3 regions of the Burkholderia stagnalis genome follow, and region 1 is predicted to be linked to each of the others. Evidence: predicted binding sites of a transcription regulator. Region 1 holds the regulator's gene; each other region holds the start of a gene.
What was found. The regulator HrcA, encoded in region 1, represses chaperone genes, less so after heat shock. The targets are predictions, from matches to a motif close to TTAGCACTCNNNNNNNNNGAGTGCTAA.

Region 1 (6,615 bases):
TCGATCGCGCCGCCGCAGCGTCCGCTGCTCGGCAACAAGTCCGCGCTGCTGATGGTGACGCACTTCAACGATTCGAAACCGGCCGACAGCGAGGTCGTGCACAAGGCCGTGTTCGGCGACGGCCACGACTACGCGTCGCTGCGGCGCTATCTCGAGGTGGCGTCGCGCGGCAAGCTGACGCTGCACGGACAGACGCTCGACAGCGTCAACCTCGGCGAGCGGCCCGCGGCCTGCGACTCGGGCGCGCTCCGTGCGGCCGCGCGCAATGCGGCGTTCGCCCGCGGCGTGAATCCGGACAAGTTCGATTACCTGTTCGTCGACCTGCCGAAAATGAGCAGCTGCAATTGGGGCGGGCTCGCCGCCAATCCCGGCAACTGGATCCTGTCGAACGCGAGCGGCCACGGCTACTGGATGTGGTCGCACGAATTCGGCCACAACCTGGGCGCGAGGCATCCCGGCTCGCTCGTCGACTGCCCGACGCCGGGCGGCACGGTCGAGGTCGGCGGCGCATGCCGCGCCGGCAAGGTCGACGATCCGTCCGACACGATGGGCGGCGGCGGCCGACGCCTGTATCCGGCGAGCTATCAGTTGTTCGCCGGCTGGCTCGGCGAAGCCGACGTGCCGGAGATCAAGGGGGACGGCACCTACCGGCTCGCGCCGCTGTGGGGCGATGCGCCCGGCGCGAAGGCGTATCGCATCGCGCGCACCGACGGTTCGACGCTGTGGCTCGAGTTCCGCCAGCCGCAGCGCGGCTTCGACGACTGGAAGTCGAACGATCCGTTCGTCAACGGCGTGATCGTGCGGACTGTCGCGCACGGCGGCAATGTGCTGACCAACACGCTGATCGATGCGTCGCCGGGTAGCGCGACGGGGATGAAGGACGCGCCGCTGATGCCCGGCCATGCGCTGCACGACACGTTGTCAGGCAAGATCGTCACCGTGAAGTCGGTCGGGCCGGACGGCGCCGTGGTCGAGGTGAGGAACGATGGCCTGCTGCTGCCGCAGGCGGCTATCACCGGCCCGCAGCAGGCGAATGCCGGCGCGGCGGTCGTGCTGTCGGGCGCGTCGTCGGTCGGCGAGCGGCTCGGTTACGCGTGGACGGCGCCGGCCGGCATCGAGGCGAAGCCGGACGGTGCGGAACTGCGCTTTACCGCGCCCGCGCTCGAACAGGATCGCGATTACGCGTTCGATCTGACCGTCACCAACGACAAGGGCTACACGGCGCAGGCGACGCATGTCGTCCAGGTGAAGGCGCAGGAAATCGTCCCGCCGCCGCGTGCGGCGATCAGCGGGCCGTCGACGGTCGACGGCGGCGCGACCGTCACGTTGTCCGGCGCCTCGTCGAGCGGCAAGGGGCTGAAGCATGCGTGGACCGGGCCGGCCGGCGTGCCGCTCGTCCAGAACGGCGCGATTGCGACGTTCACCGCGCCGAAGGCGGCCGACGCGCGCCGTTATGCGTTCCGGCTGATGGTGACCGATGCGCAGGGCCGCAAGGCCGAGGCGACCCACGATGTGACCGTGCGCGCGTCGGCCGGCGAGGGCGTGGCCGCGTGGGATCCGAAGAAGACCTATGCGACGCCGTGCCATGAGGTCAGCCACGGCGGCAAGATCTGGGTCAACGGCTGGTGGGTGCTTGGCGATGTGCCGGGCACGGGCGGCGAGTGGGCGGCGTGGCGCGAGAAAGGCGTCGCGAACATGCACGCACAATGCAAGGGCTGATTGCCGCGCGGCGGCGGCGAGATTCGGGCGCAGGCGGGCGGGCATGCGCGCGCCATTCCCGGCGCCGCTTGGCTCGACCGGTCACGCCGCCAGCATTTCCTTCGCGTGCTTGCGCGTCGTCGCGGTGATCTCGAGCCCGCCGAGCATCCGCGCGACTTCCTCGACGCGGCTCGCCCGGTCGAGCGGGACGACCGTCGACACGGTGCCGCCTCGGGCGTCCGCGCCCTTCGCGACCTGGAAGTGCTGGTCGCCGCGCGCCGCGACCTGCGGCAGGTGTGTCACGCACAGGACCTGCCGGTCGCGTCCGAGCTGGTGCAGCAGCCGGCCGACCACTTCGGCGACGCCGCCGCCGATTCCGGTGTCGACTTCGTCGAAGATCAGTGTCGGCGTCGGGCTCGCGGCGCTCGCGATCACCGCGAGCGCGAGGCTGATCCGCGCGAGTTCGCCGCCCGACGCGACTTTCGCGAGCGGCCGCAGCGGCACGCCCGGATGGCCGGCCACGCGGAATTCGACCTGTTCGAGCCCATGCGGGCCGCCGTCGGCGAGCGGCACGAGCGCCACCTCGAAGCTGCCGCCCGCCATCGACAGTTCCTGCATGCCGGCGGTCACGGCCGCGCCGAGCGCCTTGGCCGCCTGTGTGCGCGCCTTCGACAGGCGCTTCGCATCGGCGAGATAGGCGTCCCACGCCTTGGCCTGCGCCGCGTGCAGCGCGCCCAGATCGGCCGCCGCGTCGAGCGCGGCCAGCTGCGCGCGCCGCGCCGCGTGCTCCTCGTGCAGCGTGTCGGGCGGCAGGCGGAACTTGCGGGCGGTCGAGTGCAGCGCGTCGACGCGCGTTTCGACCTGCGCGAGCCGGTCCGGATCGAGGTCGAGACGCTGCGCGTAGTGCGACAGCGAATAGACGGCTTCCTGCAGCTGGATTTCGGCCGGCTCGAGCGACGCGAGCGCATCGCCGAGCGCCGGATCGTAGTCGGCGAGGCTGCGCAGCTTCGAGACGATCGCGCCGAGCTGCGCGAGCATCGCGTCGTCGGCCTCGGATAGCGCGTTGAGCGCGCCCTGCACGCCGTCGATCAGGTTCGCCGAATGCGTCAGGCGCTTGTGCTCGGCATTGACTTCTTCCCATTCGCCGGGCTGCGGCGCGAGCTTGTCGAGCTCGGCGAGCTGCCACGCGAGCTTCTCGCGTTCGAGCTGCAGCTCGCGCTCGTGCGCCTGCGCCGTCTCGATCGCCTGGGTCGCGTCGCGCCACACGCGCCATGCGCGCGCGACGTTGGCGGCGTCGGCGACGAGCCCCGCGTGGGTGTCGAACAGCTCGCGCTGCGCGTCCGGCCGCATCAGCAGCTGGTGCGCATGCTGGCCGTGGATGTCGACGAGCATCTCGCCGAGCTCGCGCAGCTGCGCGAGCGTGGCGCTGGTGCCGTTGACGAACGCGCGCGAGCGGCCGTTCGTATCGATCACGCGGCGCAGCATCACGGTGTCCTCCGTGTCGAACGCGTGCTCGTCGAGCCAGCGCGCGACGCGGTCGTGCGGCGTGAATTCGGCGGTGATGTCGGCGCGGCTGCAGCCGGTGCGCACGACGCTCGCGTCGGCGCGCTCGCCGAGCGCCAGCGCGAGCGCGTCGATCAGGATCGATTTGCCGGCGCCGGTTTCGCCGGAGAAAACGGTAAAGCCGCTGTCGAATTCAAGGTCGAGCGCGGCCACGATGACGAAGTCGCGGATCGAGAGGTGACGGAGCATGGTGTCGGGCGGTGGGGCGTCAGGACGCCGTGTCGTCGTCTTCGTTCGAAGGATGTTCGTTCCAGTGCAGCTTCTTGCGCAGCGTCGCGTAGTAGCTGTAGCCGATCGGGTGCAGGAACGGCACCGTGTGCTTCGAGCGGCGCACCTCGATCGTGTCGTTCAGTTCGAGCGACGTGAACGACTGCATGTCGAAGTTCACGTTGACGTCGCGCCCGGCGACGATCTGGATCGCGATCTTGGTGTCGTCCGGCAGCACGATCGGCCGGTTCGACAGCGCATGCGGCGCGATCGGCACGAGCACGATGCCCTGGAGCTGCGGATGCAGGATCGGCCCGGCCGACGACAGCGCGTACGCGGTCGAGCCGGTCGGCGTCGCGACGATCAGGCCGTCCGAACGCTGGTTGTACATGAACCGGCCGTCCACCGACGCGCGCAGTTCGACCATCCCGGAAAAGCCGCTGCGGTTCACGACGACGTCGTTGAACGCGAGCGCGTGGTAGATCGGTTCGCCGTTGCGCATGATCCGGGCCTCGAGCAGCGAGCGCTCCTCGCGCTCGAACTTGCCCGCCAGCATCACGGGGACGAGCGCCTGCATGTCGGCCGCCGCGATGTCGGTGATGAAGCCGAGCCGCCCGTGGTTGATCCCGATCAGCGGCGTCTTGTAAGGCGCAAGCTGCCGGCCGATGCCGAGCATCGTGCCGTCGCCGCCCAGCACGATCGCCACGTCGGCGCGCGCCCCGATTTCGGCGGGGGTGAGCGCCGGGTAGCCGGCGATGCCGATCTCGCGCGCGGTGTCGGCTTCGAAGACCACCTCGAAACCCCGCTTCGCGATGCAGGCGGCCAGCGTGGCGAGCGGCTCGGCGATGCCGGGCGTGTTGCTCCGGCCGACGAGCGCGACAGTATTGAACTGATTACCGGTTTTCATGCCGGCATTACACCATAGCTCGTTGACGAAAAGAACCGTCCGCGCCCCCGGGCGCCGCGGCGGGGCTGCCCGGGTGCCGGTTGCGGCCACTCGCCGCAGCCGCGCGGTTGCGCTAAAATTTTCCACCATGCTAGATCCTCGCGCACGAACCCTCCTGAAAACCCTGATCGAACGGTATATCGCCGACGGTCAGCCGGTCGGATCGCGCACGTTGTCTCGTTACTCCGGGCTGGAGCTGAGCCCGGCGACGATCCGCAACGTGATGTCCGACCTGGAGGAGCTCGGCCTCGTGTCGAGCCCGCACACGTCGGCCGGCCGCGTGCCGACCCCGCGCGGCTATCGCCTGTTCGTCGACACGATGCTGACGGTCGAGGCGCCGATCGACGCCGACGCGGTCGCCCGCCAGGTGCAGACCACGCTGCAGGCCGGCGAGCCGCAGCAGAAGGTGGTCGCGGCCGCGGCGAGCGTACTGTCGAACCTGTCGCAGTTCGCGGGCGTCGTGCTGACGCCGCGCCGCAGCCACGTGTTCAAGCAGATCGAGTTCATGCGCCTGTCCGACAAGCGCATCCTGCTCATCATCGTCACGCCCGAGGGCGACGTGCAGAACCGCATGCTCGCGACCCCGCGCGACTATTCGCCGTCGCAGCTGACCGAGGCGTCCAACTACATCAACGCGCACTTCGCCGGGCTGTCGTTCGACGACGTGCGGCGCCGCCTGCGCGACGAGATCGACCAGCTGCGCGGCGACATGACCGCGCTGATGCACGCGGCCGTGACCGCGAGCACCGAGGTGCCGGACACCGAGGACACCGTACTCATTTCCGGCGAGCGCAACCTGCTCGAAGTGGCGGACCTGTCGTCCGACATGGCGCGGTTGCGCAAGCTGTTCGACGTTTTCGACCACAAGACGGGCCTCCTGCAATTGCTCGACGTGTCGAGCCACGCCCAGGGCGTGCAGATCTTCATCGGCGGCGAATCGACGCTCGTGCCGATCGAGGAAATGAGCGTGGTCACCGCACCCTACGAGGTGAACGGCAAGATCGTCGGCACGCTCGGCGTGATCGGCCCGACCCGCATGGCGTACAACCGCGTGATCCCGATCGTCGACATCACCGCGCGCCTGCTGTCGCTCGCGCTCAGCCAGCAATAGCCGCCGATCCGGTCCCGTTATCGTGCCGCGGCGCGCGCCGCGCCGCAATCGGCCGAACGGCCAGTCACCCCGCGAGGGACGGCCCGCTATAATTGAAGGCCGTCCGGTTTCGTGCCTCGAGCACGTCGTTATTCATGCGCTTCGATCTTGAGCCGCCATCGAGCGTCGCGGCCGCCCATCGCATCGCGGTGCTGCTGATCAATCTCGGCACGCCCGATGCGCCGACGCCGCGCGCCGTTCGCCGCTATCTCGCCGAATTCCTGTCCGATCCCCGCGTGGTCGAAATCCCGCAGGCGCTCTGGCAGATCCTGCTGCGCACGGTCATCCTGCCGCTGCGCGGCCGCGCGTCCGCGAAGAAATACGCGGCCGTCTGGATGCCGGAGGGCTCGCCGCTGCGCGTCCATACCGAGCGCCAGGTCGACGGCGTGCGCCACCTGCTCGCGTCGAACGGCTACCACGTGATGGTCGACTACGCGATGCGCTACGGCAGCCCGGGCATCGCGCAGGTGCTCGCGCAGCTCAAGCGGGCCGGTGCCGAGCGCGTGCTGCTGATGCCGATGTATCCGCAATATTCCGCGTCGACCACGGCGACGGCGTTCGACGCCGCGTTCGGCGCGCTCGCGCGCATGCGCAACCAGCCGGAAGTGCGCACCGTGCGCCATTACGCCGATCATCCGGCGTACATCCACGCGCTCGCCGAGCAGGTGCGGCAGTACTGGGCGCAGCACGGCCGGCCCGATTTCGCGGCCGGCGACAAGCTGGTGCTGAGCTTCCACGGCGTGCCGAAACGCACGCTCGATCTCGGCGATCCCTATCACGACCAGTGCCAGCAGACGGCCGCGCTGCTGATGGCGGCGCTCGGCCTGTCGACGCTCGAGTGCCGCGTCACGTTCCAGTCGCGCTTCGGCAAGGCCGAATGGCTGCAGCCGTACACGGCGCCGACGCTGCGCGAGCTCGGCGAGGCCGGCGTGCGGCGCGCGGACGTGTTCTGCCCCGGTTTCACCGCCGACTGCCTCGAGACGATCGAGGAAATCGGCATGGAAGTGCGCGACGAATTCATCGCCGGCGGCGGCAAGGCGTTCCATCGCAT
Region 2 (6,615 bases), 120 kb from region 1:
GCGCGCGGACGTCGCCTACGCGGTGTACGCGGTCGACCGCCAGCATCCGGTCGAAGTCGGCGCCGGCGATCCGGAGCGGCTCGCGGCATGGCTGTCGGCGCGCGTCGGCCGGCCGGTCCGCGCACCGTCGCTCGCCGAGTACGGCTACGCGCTGATCGGCGGCCGGCTGTTGCCCGGCGTGTCCGGCCCGGCCGCGCAGTTCATGTACGAGCGCGCCGACGGCGAGCGCGTGACGCTGTACGCGACGGTGTTCGCCGGGCACGACCTGAAGCCGCGCGCGTTGCGCGCCGACGGCCGCCGCACCTATTTCTGGTCGGATCGCGGCATGGGCTATGCGCTGTCCGGCCGCGGCGACGATCCGCGCCTGCGCGAGATCGCGATGGAGGCGTGCGGCGCGCTCGGCGGCCGGACCGACGTATGGAAGGGTTGACGCGCGCGTCGCGCGGGAACGGAGATTGCGGAGGGTGCGATGACGCGAATGGCCCGGATCCTGTTGATCGCGCTGGCGGCCTGCGCAGGCGCCGCGCGTGCCGCCGAGGACGTGCCCGTGCACGTACCGGTCGACGCTGACGGCGTGCAGCGGGTCGCGATCGTCGGCGGCAGCTATTTCTTCCGTCCGAACCATGTGATCGTGAAGGCGCGCGTGCCGGTCGAGCTGACGGTGTCGAACGAGACCGGGTTGATTTCGCACAACTTCGCGATCGACGCGCCGCAGGCCGGCATTGCAGTGCGCACCGAACTGACGGCCGCGCCGAAGACGTTCCGCTTCACGCCCACGCAGGCGGGCCGCTTCGCCTACTATTGCACGCATCGCCTGCTGTTGTTCAAGAGCCATCGCGACCGCGGCATGGAAGGCGTGCTGGAGGTCGAGGAGGGGCCGTGATTGCCGGATGGCTGGCCGCCGCCGCGCTGCTTGGAGCGAGCATGACCGCAGACCCCTTGACCGTCGCGCAGGAACGTTTCGAGCAGGCGAGCTCGTACCGGGCGACGATCCGCTCGTCGCCGCGGCATGGCGAGCGCACCGAAATCCACTATGCGTACCGCAAGCCCGGCTACATCCGGATGGACTTCGTGTCGCCGCATCATGGCGCGGTGCTGATCTACGATCCGGCGAGCGGCAAGGTGCGGCTGCGGCCGTTCGGCGCGCACGTGCCGCCGGCGCTGTCGCTGTCGCCGGCCAATCCGCTCGTGCGCGACGCGAGCGGCCACCGGGTCGACCAGTCCGATGTCGGCGAGCTGCTGCGCAACGTGCGCGCGCTGCAGGAAGGCGGCGTGACCGTGACGCAAGGCGAGGAGACGGTCGGCGGCCGGGCCGCGCTGCGCGTGAGCGTCACCGGCGCGCCCGCGCACGCGGTGGCGGGCGTGCACCGCTACCAGCTGTGGCTCGACGTGCGCGACGGCTTTCCGCTGAAGGTGCTCAGCTTCGCGGATGGCGACGAGCAGCCGCTCGAAACCGTCACGCTCGACGATATCGAGATCGACGTTGCATTCCCCGATCACTTCTTCGATCCCTGAATCCCGACGCGCCGGAGGCGGCATGGCTGAGTACCGGTTTTCGACGACGTGGCGGGTGGACGCGCCGTTGGCGGCGGTCTGGCACGCGATCTACGAGGCCGACCGTTGGCCCGCATGGTGGAAGAGTGCGGAGCGCACCGTCGAGGTCGAGCACGGCGACGCGCACGGCGTCGGCGCGCTGCACCGGTACACGTGGAAGGGCGCGCTGCCGTACCGGCTGACGTTCGACATGCGGGTGCTGCGCGTCGAGCCGATGCACTCGCTCGAAGGCCGCGCGAGCGGCGCGGTCGAGGGCGACGGGCGCTGGTCGTTCGCGAACGACGGCGAGCGCACGGTCGTTCGCTACGAGTGGCACATCCGCACGCACGTGCGCTGGATGAACTGGCTCGCGCCGCTCGCCCGCCCGCTGTTCAAGTGGAATCACGACGTCGTGATGCGCGAAGGCGCGCGCGGGCTCGCGCAGTGGCTCGGCGCGTGCGTCGAATCGGACGGCCGTTCGTTCCTGCCCGCCGCCGGCGCGTGACACGGGCGGCCGGGCGGCGTGCCGGGCTGTCGGCGGCGCCTTGCCCCTGTCGGCGAATCCCTACACGCGGGCCGGCATAAATATGACGTGAAGATCAGCCTCCGTTGATTTGATTCCCGTCAATCGTTGCCGATACTTTCCTCACAACAAACGTATTTCGTTTTTCGTCCGACGTGATCGAGCCCGTTTCGAGACGAGCCCGAACCCCGCACGACGGACGCCTTCGTGCCCCGCTCCGCAGTCGAACGTCGCATGAGGCTTGGGTGGCTGGATTCTTCCCTGTCGAACCAGCAGCTTCATTCCCGGCATCGCACAACGAAACGGAGACCGACATGAGCCGCGCAGCACGAGACCTGATCGAATTGCAACGCCTCGCCCAAAGCGGCGCAGGCGCACTGACCGAGCATCTTTTACGCGAACTGGCGAAGCATCTCATCGCCGCGGGCGTGGCCGACTCGCGCGGCGGATGCTGAACGCGGCGCGCCCGGCGCGCGGCGACGGAACGGACGTCAAACCGGCGGAGGGCGCCGGGCAAACGGGGCGACCCGCCCGGGCGGCCCCGCCTAGGCGGCCCCGCCTGAACGGAGAAAAGACGTGAACAACAGCGACACGCTCGACTCGATCCGGGACATCAACATTTCGTACCTGATGCTCGCGCAGCGCCTGCTGCGCGACGACCGCGAGGCCGGCATGTTCCGGCTCGGGCTGTCGGCGCCGCTCGCCGAGCTGCTGTCCACGCTGACGCTCGCGCAGACGACGCGGCTCGCGGCCTGCGACCAGCTGCTGTGCGGCTTCCGGTTCGGCGACCACGCGATGCTGTCCGCGCTCGCCACGTCGCCGAAGCAGGCGGACGTGTCGCACACGCATGCGGCGATCCTGCTCGCGGGCCAGCCGGCCGCGCAATTCTCGTGACGGGGCGGCCATGTCGAACCCGAGCCTGATCGCCTATGCGCGCGAAGTGTCGCGCGCGGTCGACCTGATCGAACTCGGCGCGCGCATGCAACTGCTCGAATCCGAGCTCACGCTGTCGCGCGAGAGACTGACCCGGCTTTACCGTGAGGTGAGGGGCGTGTCGCCGCCGAAGGGCATGCTGCCTTCGTCGGCCGACTGGTACATGACGTGGCGCGGGAACATCCATGCGTCACTGTTCTACAACACGTACCTGTTCCTGAAGGACGAGGCGTGCTGCTCGCACCTGGATGCGCTGACGAAGGGCTACCGGCTGTACCGCGAGCACTGCGCGCACGCGGGCATGGACGTCGAACTCGACCTGACGCGCGCGTGGACGCTCGTGCGCTTCTTCAACGGCGGGATGCTGCGGATGACGCAATGCGGCCGCTGCGGCGGCAAGTTCGTCGCGCACAAATACGATCTGCACGGACGCGGCGCGTGCGTGATTTGCCAGCCGCCCGCGCGCGCGGGCAAGATGACGAAGCCGGCGATGCATTGATGGTTCGCGTGCCGGCCCGGTAAGTCGGGCCTGACCCGTGCGGTCGCCCGATCGCTGCCGCCCGCGCACCGATTCGACACCCCGTGCTTACCCTGTGTCCGATCTGGCCCCGATCGCCGATGCTGGCAGCGGATGCCGGCATCGGCTGGGTATTCTCGTCATATCCCCATGTTTTAAAAAGACATTTCAGGTTTCTTGAGGGGCGCGGCGGCGCTTTGCGCCAGGCCAAAAAAACCGCCATTCCCCCTTCTTGAATTTGTCAAAACCCGTCCATATAATTAGCACTCGCTGCACGAGAGTGCTAACAATTCTCCGCCTGGCGTCGTGCCGGGCGGATTCCCAAAGCGTTCTTCAATCTCAGTCAAGAGAGGAGTGAATATGAACCTTCGTCCTTTGCACGATCGCGTGATCGTCAAGCGCCTGGATCAGGAAACCAAGACCGCCTCGGGCATCGTGATCCCCGAAGCTGCTGCTGAAAAGCCGGATCAAGGCGAGATCCTCGCGGTCGGCCCGGGCAAGCGTGACGACAAGGGCGCCCCGATCGCGCTCGACGTGAAGGTCGGCGATCGCGTCCTGTTCGGCAAGTACGCTGGCCAGACCGTCAAGGTCGACGGCCAGGAACTGCTGGTGATGCGCGAAGAAGACATCATGGCCGTGGTCAACGCCAAGTAAGCGTCCACCGACGGTACATATTCCCAAGAATTCAAGGAGTTAGAAGATGGCAGCTAAAGACGTCGTATTCGGCGATTCCGCCCGTTCGAAGATGGTCGAAGGCGTGAACATTCTCGCCAACGCAGTCAAGGTCACGCTGGGTCCGAAGGGCCGCAACGTGGTGCTCGAGCGCAGCTTCGGCGGCCCGACGGTCACCAAGGACGGTGTGTCGGTCGCGAAGGAAATCGAGCTGAAGGACAAGCTCCAGAACATGGGCGCGCAAATGGTCAAGGAAGTCGCTTCCAAGACCAGCGACAACGCAGGCGACGGCACGACGACGGCAACCGTCCTCGCGCAATCGATCGTCCGCGAAGGCATGAAGTACGTCGCATCGGGCATGAACCCGATGGACCTGAAGCGCGGCATCGACAAGGCCGTTGCAGCGGCCGTCGAAGAGCTGAAGAAGATCAGCAAGCCGTGCACGACCAACAAGGAAATCGCGCAAGTCGGCTCGATCTCGGCGAACAGCGATTCGTCGATCGGCGATCGCATCGCTGAAGCGATGGACAAGGTCGGCAAGGAAGGCGTGATCACCGTCGAAGACGGCAAGTCGCTGGCCGACGAACTGGACGTCGTCGAAGGCATGCAATTCGACCGCGGCTACCTGTCGCCGTACTTCATCAACAACCCGGACAAGCAAGTCGCCGTCCTCGAGAACCCGTTCGTGCTGCTGCACGACAAGAAGGTGTCGAACATCCGCGATCTGCTGCCGGTGCTGGAACAAGTCGCGAAGGCTGGCCGTCCGCTGCTGATCATCGCAGAAGACGTCGAAGGCGAAGCGCTCGCAACGCTGGTCGTCAACAACATCCGCGGCATCCTGAAGACCGTTGCGGTCAAGGCGCCGGGCTTCGGCGATCGTCGCAAGGCGATGCTGGAAGACATCGCGATCCTGACCGGCGGTCAAGTGGTTGCGGAAGAAACCGGCCTGACGCTCGAGAAGGCAACGCTGGCAGAACTGGGCCAGGCGAAGCGCATCGAAGTGGGCAAGGAAAACACGACGATCATCGACGGCGCAGGCGAAGCCGTGAACATCGAAGCGCGCGTCAAGCAAATCCGCACGCAGATCGAAGAAGCGACGTCGGACTACGACCGTGAAAAGCTGCAAGAGCGCGTGGCCAAGCTGGCTGGCGGCGTTGCAGTGATCAAGGTCGGCGCTGCGACCGAAGTCGAAATGAAGGAAAAGAAGGCACGCGTCGAAGACGCGCTGCACGCAACCCGCGCTGCCGTTGAAGAAGGCATCGTCCCGGGCGGCGGCGTCGCGCTGATCCGCGCACGTACCGCGATCGCAGGCGTGACCGGCCTGAACGCCGATCAGAACGCCGGCATCAAGATCGTGCTGCGCGCGATGGAAGAGCCGCTGCGCCAGATCGTCACGAACGGCGGCGAAGAAGCGAGCGTCGTGGTGGCAGCGGTTGCTGCAGGCAAGGGCAACTACGGCTACAACGCAGCGACGGGCGAGTACGTCGACATGGTCGAGGCCGGCGTGGTCGACCCGACCAAGGTCACGCGCACCGCACTGCAGAACGCAGCTTCGGTTGCAGGCCTGCTGCTGACGACGGACGCAGCCGTCGCGGAACTGCCGAAGGAAGACGCTCCGATGCCGGGCGGCATGCCGGGCGGCATGGGCGGCATGGGCATGGACATGTAATCGACTTCGGTCGATGCGGTCCGGAACGCGCAGCAGTGCGCGTTCCAGCCAAAAGAAAAGACCCGCAGCGATGAACTGACCCCGCAAAGTTGGACAGTTAAAGGCTAGGTGGGTAGGGGCTGAGTCCTGTATTGCACGGGACTCAGCCCTTTCAATTTCAGCTTGATGCGTTCGTGGTTGTAGTAGTGGATGTAGCGCTCCAGCGCGTCGCGCAATTGATCCACGCAGGTAAAGCGCTCCAGCCTGAAGCACTCGGACTTGAGCGTGCCGAAGAAGCTTTCCATTGCCGCATTGTCGAGGCAGTTGCCCTTGCGGGACATGCTCTGGGTCAGCTTGCGCCGCTTCAGCAGTCGACGGAACTTCGGCATCCGGTATTGCCAGCCTTGATCCGAATGCAGCAGCGGCCGCTCCTTGCGTCCGAGTTTAGCTAATGCCTTCTTCAGCATGCCGCGGACCAGCTCGAAGCTCGGGCGTCGTTCCATCTGGTACGCGACGATCTCGCCGTTGTAGAGATCCATCACCGGCGACAGATACAGCTTTTGCCCGCCGACGTTGAATTCCGTCACATCCGTCACCCACTTCTGGTTGGGCCGCGCGGCATCGAACCGGCGTTGCAGCAGGTTGGGCGCGGCTTTGCCGACCTCGCCTCGCCACGAACGGTATTTCTTCGGGCGCACCAGGGACTTCAACTGCAATTGCTGCATCAGCCTTTGCACGGCTTTGCGGTTGATGAGTTGCCCGCTCTGCCGGATGGCAGCCGTGACGCGC
Region 3 (6,615 bases), on a different replicon from region 1:
GATCGCGTCGCCCGCGAACGTGAAGTCCTTGCCCTGCGGTTTCTTCAGGAACCCGTCGCTCGCCGCGATCGACGCCTGGAACGCCGCGTCCAGCCGGCCCGACACGAGATCCGCGTACACCTGGTCCTGGTTCGGGTACGACACGATCTGCACGCCGGCCCGCTGCCAGTTCGCGATCGCGTAGTCGGCCTGCGCCGAGCCCTGCTCGACGCCGACGCGCTTGCCCTTCAGCGATTCGGCGCTCGGCAGCAGCGGCGCGCCCTTGCGCACGACGAGGCGGGCAGGCGCGTTCGAGATCCGGTTCGTGAACGCGATCTGCTGCATCCGCTTCGGCGTGATCGTCATCGACGATGCAATCACGTCGAACTTGCGCGCGAGCAGGCCCGGAATCATCCCGTCGAAGCTCGATTCCACCCACACGCAGCGGGCGCGCAGCTCCGCGCACAGCGCATTCGTGATGTCGATGCCGAAGCCCGCCAGCGTGCCGTCGGGCAGCTTGTATTCGAGCGGCGGGTAGGTCGGGTCGACCGCCAGGCGGATCTCCTTGCCCGTCCAGTCGCCGGCGTGCGCCGAGCCTGCCGCCAGCGCCACCGCGAGCGCCGCCATCCACTGTTTCATTGCTTGTCTCCTTGTGTTCAACCGAAATCGTCGCGGCATTCGGCGCCGCTTCCGTCCGCTGCGCGTGCCGCGCGTCAGCGGAGAAACCGCTCCGCGAGCGCGACCCAGTAGCTCGCGCCGGTTGCGAGAATCGCGTCGTTGAAGTCGTAGCCGGGGTTGTGCAGCGCGCAGCCGGCGGCACCGTCGCCGTCACCGTTGCCGATCGACAGGTAGCTGCCCGGGCACGCGTTCAGCATGAACGCGAAGTCCTCGCTTGCCGCGATCGGCTGCAGATGGTCGATCACGGCGTCGCTGCCGCCCCAGTCGTGCGCGACCTGCCGCGCGAACGCCGTTTCCGCCGCGTGATTGACGAGCACCGGATAGTCGTGGCGATAGTCGATCTCGGCCTTCGCGCCGTAGCTCGCGGCCTGCCCCTGCACCGTCTCGCGGATGCGCCGTTCGAGCAGCGCGCGCACGTCCGGCGACAAAGCGCGCACGCTGAGTTCGAGGTCCGCATGCGACGGAATCACGTTCGACGCGGTGCCCGCGTGGATCGCCCCGGCCGTGATGATCGCGAGATCCTGCGGGTTCACGTTGCGCGACACGATCGTCTGCAGCGCCATCACGATCGACGCGCAGACGACCACCGGATCGACCGTCGCGTGCGGCGCCGCGCCATGCCCGCCGCGGCCCGTCACGCGCACGCGCACCTCGTCCGCCGACGCCATGAACGCGCCGTCGCAGAAGCCGATCTTGCCGGCCGGCAGCCCCGGCACGTTGTGCATCGCGAACACCGCGTCGCAGGGAAAGCGCGTGAACAGCCCGTCGTCGATCATCCGCTTCGCGCCGCCGAGCCCTTCCTCGGCCGGCTGGAAGATCAGGTTCAGCGTGCCGCTGAAGCGCGCCCGTTCCGCGATGCAGCGCGCGGCGGCCAGCAGCATCGCGGTATGGCCGTCGTGGCCGCACGCATGCATCACGCCGTCGATGCGGCTCGCATACGGCAGCCCGGTCGTCTCGCGAATCGGCAGCGCGTCCATGTCGGCGCGCAGGCCGAGCCGGCGGCCGACGCCGCGCGCCAGCGTGCCGACCACGCCCGTGCCGCCGAGGCCGCGCGTCACCCGATAACCCCACGTTGTCAGGCATTCGGCCACCAGCTCGCTCGTCGCGTGCTCGTCGAAACCGAGCTCCGGATGCGCGTGCAGCCGGTGGCGCAGCGCGATCATCTCCGCCTCGATGGCCGCCATTTCGGGCCAGATTCGTTCCTGGTTCAACGCCGACACTCCTCGGTTACGCGTTTCGCTCGATCGCCGGGGCGGCGAATCGTGACGAGATCGTATGCGGCGAATATCCGCTGGAACAGCCCCGGTTTCGTTATGATGACAACTTTATGTTGTCGGGTATTGCCCCATGAAACTGCATCAGTTGCAGGCGCTCGTCGCGAGCGCGGAGGCCGGAAGCATTCGCGGCGCGGCGCGCGCGCTGGGCCTGTCGCAGGCGGCCGTCACGCGGGCGCTGCGCGAACTGGAGGCGAGCGAGCGCCTGCCGCTGCTCGTCCGCGCACCGGAAGGGATCGGCTTCACCGACTACGGCCGGGCGCTGCTCACGCACGCGAAGCTCGTGCTCAAGCAGCTGGAGCGGGCGCAGAGCGATCTCGCGACGATGCGCGGCCGCGTCGAGGGGCGGCTGAGCGTCGGCGTCACGCCGTGGCTCACGCAGACGTTCCTCGCCGAGACGGTGCTGCTGTTTCGCCAGCGCATGCCCGACGTGCGCCTCGAACTGTATGAAGGATTGATGGCCGTCGCGCAGCCGCTGCTGCGCGACGGCAGCATGGATTTCGCGCTCGGCCAGGTTCAGCCGGGCGTCGCCGCGCAGGAGTTCGCGTGCGAACCGGTGCTGACCTACGAGACCTCGGTGACGGTGCGCGCCGGCCATCCGCGCGAACATGCGCGCTCGATCCACGAGCTGCTCGACCAGGACTGGGTGCTGAACTTCGCGCCGGACGGGCAGGCCGCGCTCGTCGACTATCTGTTTACGCGCCACGGCGCGCAGATCGACGAGCGGCGCATCGTCCGCGCGCAATCGGTCGCGATGCTGCAGACGATGCTCGAGCAGGCCGACATGTGCACGTGGTGCCCGACGATCCTGAGCGTCGTGCCGCCGTTCGGCGAGCGGATGCGCGCGCTGCCGCTGAAGGAAAGCTTCGAGCCGCGCGAGCTCGGCATCGTCACGCGCCGCAGCAGCACGCTCAGCGACGCGGCGCGCTGCTTCATCGACTGCCTGACGCAGGTGATCCGGCGCCACGCGCGCTCGGCGCGCAAGGAAGACCTCGCGCTGTTCCGCACGCTCACGCTGCTGATCTGACGCACGGCGCGTGCGCGCCGCCCAATTGCACGCCGTGGCAAATGCATTTCGCAATCCGTTATTGGATCGCGCGGGCACGCATTCCTATACTCGTCAGCACTCTCCGATGAAGAGTGCCAATCACCCTAGACAGCACGAACCAGGACGAACCGATGAGCCTACGCCCCTTGCACGACCGAGTCATCGTGAAGCGACTCGACCAGGAAACCACCACCGCTTCCGGCATCGTGATTCCCGACAGCGCCGCGGAGAAGCCCGACCAGGGCGAAGTGATCGCGGTCGGCCCCGGCCGCAAGGATGCGGACGGCCAGCGCATCGTGCCCGACCTGAAGGTGGGCGAGCGCGTGCTGTTCGGCAAGTACGCGGGCCAGACGGTCAAGGTGGATGGCGATGAACTCCTCGTGCTGCGCGAGGAAGACATCGTCGCCGTCGTCAATCAATAAAGGAGCGGAACCATGGCAGCGAAGGAAATCATCTTCAGCGACGTCGCACGCGCAAAACTGACCGAAGGCGTGAACATTCTCGCGAACGCGGTGAAGGTCACGCTCGGGCCCAAGGGCCGCAACGTGGTGCTCGAGCGCAGCTTCGGCGCGCCGGTCGTCACGAAGGACGGCGTGTCCGTCGCGAAGGAAATCGAGCTCGCCGACAAGCTGCAGAACATCGGCGCGCAGCTCGTGAAGGAAGTCGCGTCGCGCACCAGCGATGCGGCCGGCGACGGCACCACCACCGCCACCGTGCTCGCGCAGGCAATCGTGCGCGAAGGCCAGAAGTACGTCGCGGCCGGGCTGAACCCGCTCGACCTGAAGCGCGGCATCGACAAGGCCGTCGCGGCGGCGGTCGAAGAACTGAAGAAGATCAGCAAGCCGACCACGACGAGCAAGGAAATCGCGCAGGTCGCGACGATCTCGGCGAACGGCGAGGAATCGATCGGCCAGCGCATCGCGGAAGCGATCGACCGCGTCGGCAAGGAAGGCGTGATCACCGTCGAGGACGGCAAGTCGCTCGCCGACGAGCTCGACGTCGTCGAAGGGCTGCAGTTCGATCGCGGCTACCTGTCGCCGTACTTCATCAACAACCAGGACAAGCAGATCGCGGAGATCGAGAACCCGTACATCCTGCTGCACGACAAGAAGGTGTCGAACATCCGCGAGCTGCTGCCGGTGCTCGAGCAGGTCGCCAAATCCGGCCGGCCGCTGCTGATCATCGCGGAGGACGTCGAGGGCGAGGCGCTGGCCACGCTGGTCGTCAACAACATCCGCGGGATCCTGAAGACCGTCGCGGTCAAGGCGCCGGGCTTCGGCGACCGCCGCAAGGCGCTGCTGGAAGACATCGCGATCCTCACCGGCGGCCAGGTGATCGCCGAGGAAACGGGCCTCACGCTCGAGAAGGCGACGCTCGCGGAGCTCGGCCAGGCGAAGCGCATCGAGGTCGGCAAGGAGAACACGACGGTGATCGACGGCGCGGGCAACGCGGCGAACATCGAGGCGCGCGTGAAGCAGATCCGCGTGCAGATCGACGAGGCGACGTCGGACTACGATCGCGAAAAGCTGCAGGAGCGCGTGGCGAAGCTCGCGGGCGGCGTGGCGGTGATCAAGGTCGGCGGCGCGACGGAGATCGAGGTCAAGGAGAAGAAGGATCGCGTCGACGATGCGCTGCATGCAACCCGCGCCGCCGTTGAAGAAGGCATCGTGCCGGGCGGCGGCGTCGCGCTGATCCGCGTGAAGCAGGCGATCCGCGAGCTGACCGGCGCGAACGCCGACCAGCATGCCGGTATCAAGATCGTGCTGCGCGCGCTCGAGGAACCGCTGCGCCAGATCGTCACGAACGCGGGCGAGGAAGCAAGCGTCGTGGTCGCGAAGGTTGCGGAAGGCTCGGGGAATTTCGGGTACAACGCGCAGACGGGCGAGTATGGCGACCTCGTCGAATCGGGCGTGCTCGATCCGACCAAGGTGACGCGCACCGCGCTGCAGAACGCGGCGTCGGTGGCGGGGCTGCTGCTGACGACGGATGCGACCGTGCATGAAGCGCCGAAGGATGCCGCGCCGGTGGGCGGTGCGCCGGAGGCGGGCGCTGGCGGGCCGGGGTTCGGCTTCTGACCGGCGCGACGCGATAACGCGCTAATGCAACGCGTGACGACTTGCGTCGTCACGCGTTTTTTATTGGTTCTTCGCGGAATTCCGTGGATGCCGCTTGCCGATCCGCTTCGGCCAACCGCACTTCCGCAAAGCAGCCATATATTCGGTGCAGGATCCTCCAACGCTTGTTCGAACAGTCAGGACACCCGCGTATCGATTGGATTGCTATGCGTGTCGCTTGGGGTTCCACGCTTTGTGCACGAACTCAAGACGGTTGCCGTCGAGGTCGGCGACGTTGGCGGCGTAGTAGCCGGGGGCGAAGTAGGTACGATCCGCCGGTTTCCCCTCGTCGATACCGCCAGCTTTGATTGCAGCTGCGTAGGCAGCGTCGACCAGCTCATTGGTATCGCAGACGATCCCGAGGTAAAGCCCGGTCTCGCCGGGCTTGCGTTTTCGTAGCCAGATGCTTGATCCAACCCCCTCTCCCTTGCCGTACACATCGTCACCGATGCCGTAAAGATCAGGGACACCCTCCGGGCCCGAAGCAGAGTCGTAGTTGCCGAATATTCTCCAGCCGAGTGGCTTCAAGGCCTCGGAGTAGAAGATCAGTGACTTTTCGATGTCGGTGACCGAGATGTAAACGTGGTCGATCATTGGGTCGCCTTCGACGTGGATGGGTACTGTCCGTGCCTCACTATATTCGACGGATGAGTATCCATACTCATGCCGCGCATGTGGGGCAGAGACATCACTGCATCAAAGCCGGGCACGGATCAGGGTTGACGTTTGCCACGGCCGCCAGCGGGTTTGCCGGCCGGCTTGCGTGAACCCGCAGCCGGCTTGCCGGCGGGTTTGCTGCTGCGTGGTTTTTGCACGCTGAAGGGACTACCGCCGGACAAACTCTTGCCTTTACCCGCGCCGACAGCGCGCTGCGCCGCAGGCTTGCGCTTGTTTTCGCCACCTTGCGGGCGCGGTTTGTTGCCGTGTACCTGCGCGGAACCCGGCGCAGCTTGCGGCACCTTGGGCTTCTTCGGCTTCTTGGGTTTCTTGATCAGTTGCCCCGTCGCGCTGGTTTCCGGCACGCGGTGTTCGGCTTCGAAACCCGGCTCTTCTTCACGGGGCAGCGTTTGCCGGATCAGCGCTTCGATCGCGGCCAGTTGCGGCGCTTCGTCGGCGCACACCAGGGACACCGCCACGCCGCTGGCACCCGCGCGGCCGGTGCGGCCGATACGGTGCACGTAGTCCTGCGCCACGATCGGCAGATCGACGTTGATCACCAGCGGCAGATCGTCGATATCCAGCCCGCGCGCAGCCACGTCGGTGGCAACCAGCATCTGGACTTCGCCCGCCTTGAAGCGCTCCAGCGCACGCAGGCGCGCGGGTTGCGGTTTGTCGCCGTGGATGGTGTCGACCGCATAGCCCGCGTCATCCAGCATGGCCGCCAGGTAATCCACGCCCTTGCGGGTCTTGACGAACACCAGCGCGTGATCCCAGTTGTTTTCTGCCACGAGGTGCATGAACAGATCAGGCTTGTTCCTTTTATCGACCGGCACCACCCACTGCTTGATCTTGCTGGCCGTGG

Region 2: the regulator HrcA is predicted to act here: its motif matches at 3,767-3,793, upstream of ABFO07_RS15400 (co-chaperone GroES).
Region 3: the regulator HrcA is predicted to act here: its motif matches at 3,052-3,078, upstream of ABFO07_RS27275 (co-chaperone GroES).

What each region holds. Positions count from the first base shown of each region.
Region 1 covers NZ_CP156685.1:3,436,809-3,443,423, reverse strand. The annotation lists gene ABFO07_RS16005 (carbohydrate-binding protein) at 1-1,719, shown strand, start outside; gene recN (DNA repair protein RecN) at 1,801-3,450, opposite strand; gene ABFO07_RS15995 (NAD kinase) at 3,470-4,375, opposite strand; gene hrcA (heat-inducible transcriptional repressor HrcA) at 4,503-5,525, shown strand; gene hemH (ferrochelatase) at 5,660-6,615, shown strand, end outside.
Region 2 covers NZ_CP156685.1:3,317,817-3,324,431, reverse strand. The annotation lists gene ABFO07_RS15435 (anti-sigma factor family protein) at 1-430, shown strand, start outside; gene ABFO07_RS15430 (hypothetical protein) at 470-883, shown strand; gene ABFO07_RS15425 (LolA family protein) at 925-1,515, shown strand; gene ABFO07_RS15420 (SRPBCC family protein) at 1,538-2,038, shown strand; gene ABFO07_RS15415 (hypothetical protein) at 2,371-2,511, shown strand; gene flhD (flagellar transcriptional regulator FlhD) at 2,633-2,950, shown strand; gene flhC (flagellar transcriptional regulator FlhC) at 2,961-3,488, shown strand; gene ABFO07_RS15400 (co-chaperone GroES) at 3,867-4,160, shown strand; gene groL (chaperonin GroEL) at 4,207-5,847, shown strand; one part of gene ABFO07_RS15390 (IS3 family transposase) at 5,952-6,615, opposite strand, start outside.
Region 3 covers NZ_CP156686.1:2,375,492-2,382,106, forward strand. The annotation lists gene ABFO07_RS27260 (ABC transporter substrate-binding protein) at 1-618, opposite strand, end outside; gene ABFO07_RS27265 (M20 aminoacylase family protein) at 693-1,868, opposite strand; gene ABFO07_RS27270 (LysR substrate-binding domain-containing protein) at 2,005-2,958, shown strand; gene ABFO07_RS27275 (co-chaperone GroES) at 3,111-3,401, shown strand; gene groL (chaperonin GroEL) at 3,414-5,054, shown strand; gene ABFO07_RS27285 (VOC family protein) at 5,259-5,687, opposite strand; gene ABFO07_RS27290 (DEAD/DEAH box helicase) at 5,807-6,615, opposite strand, start outside.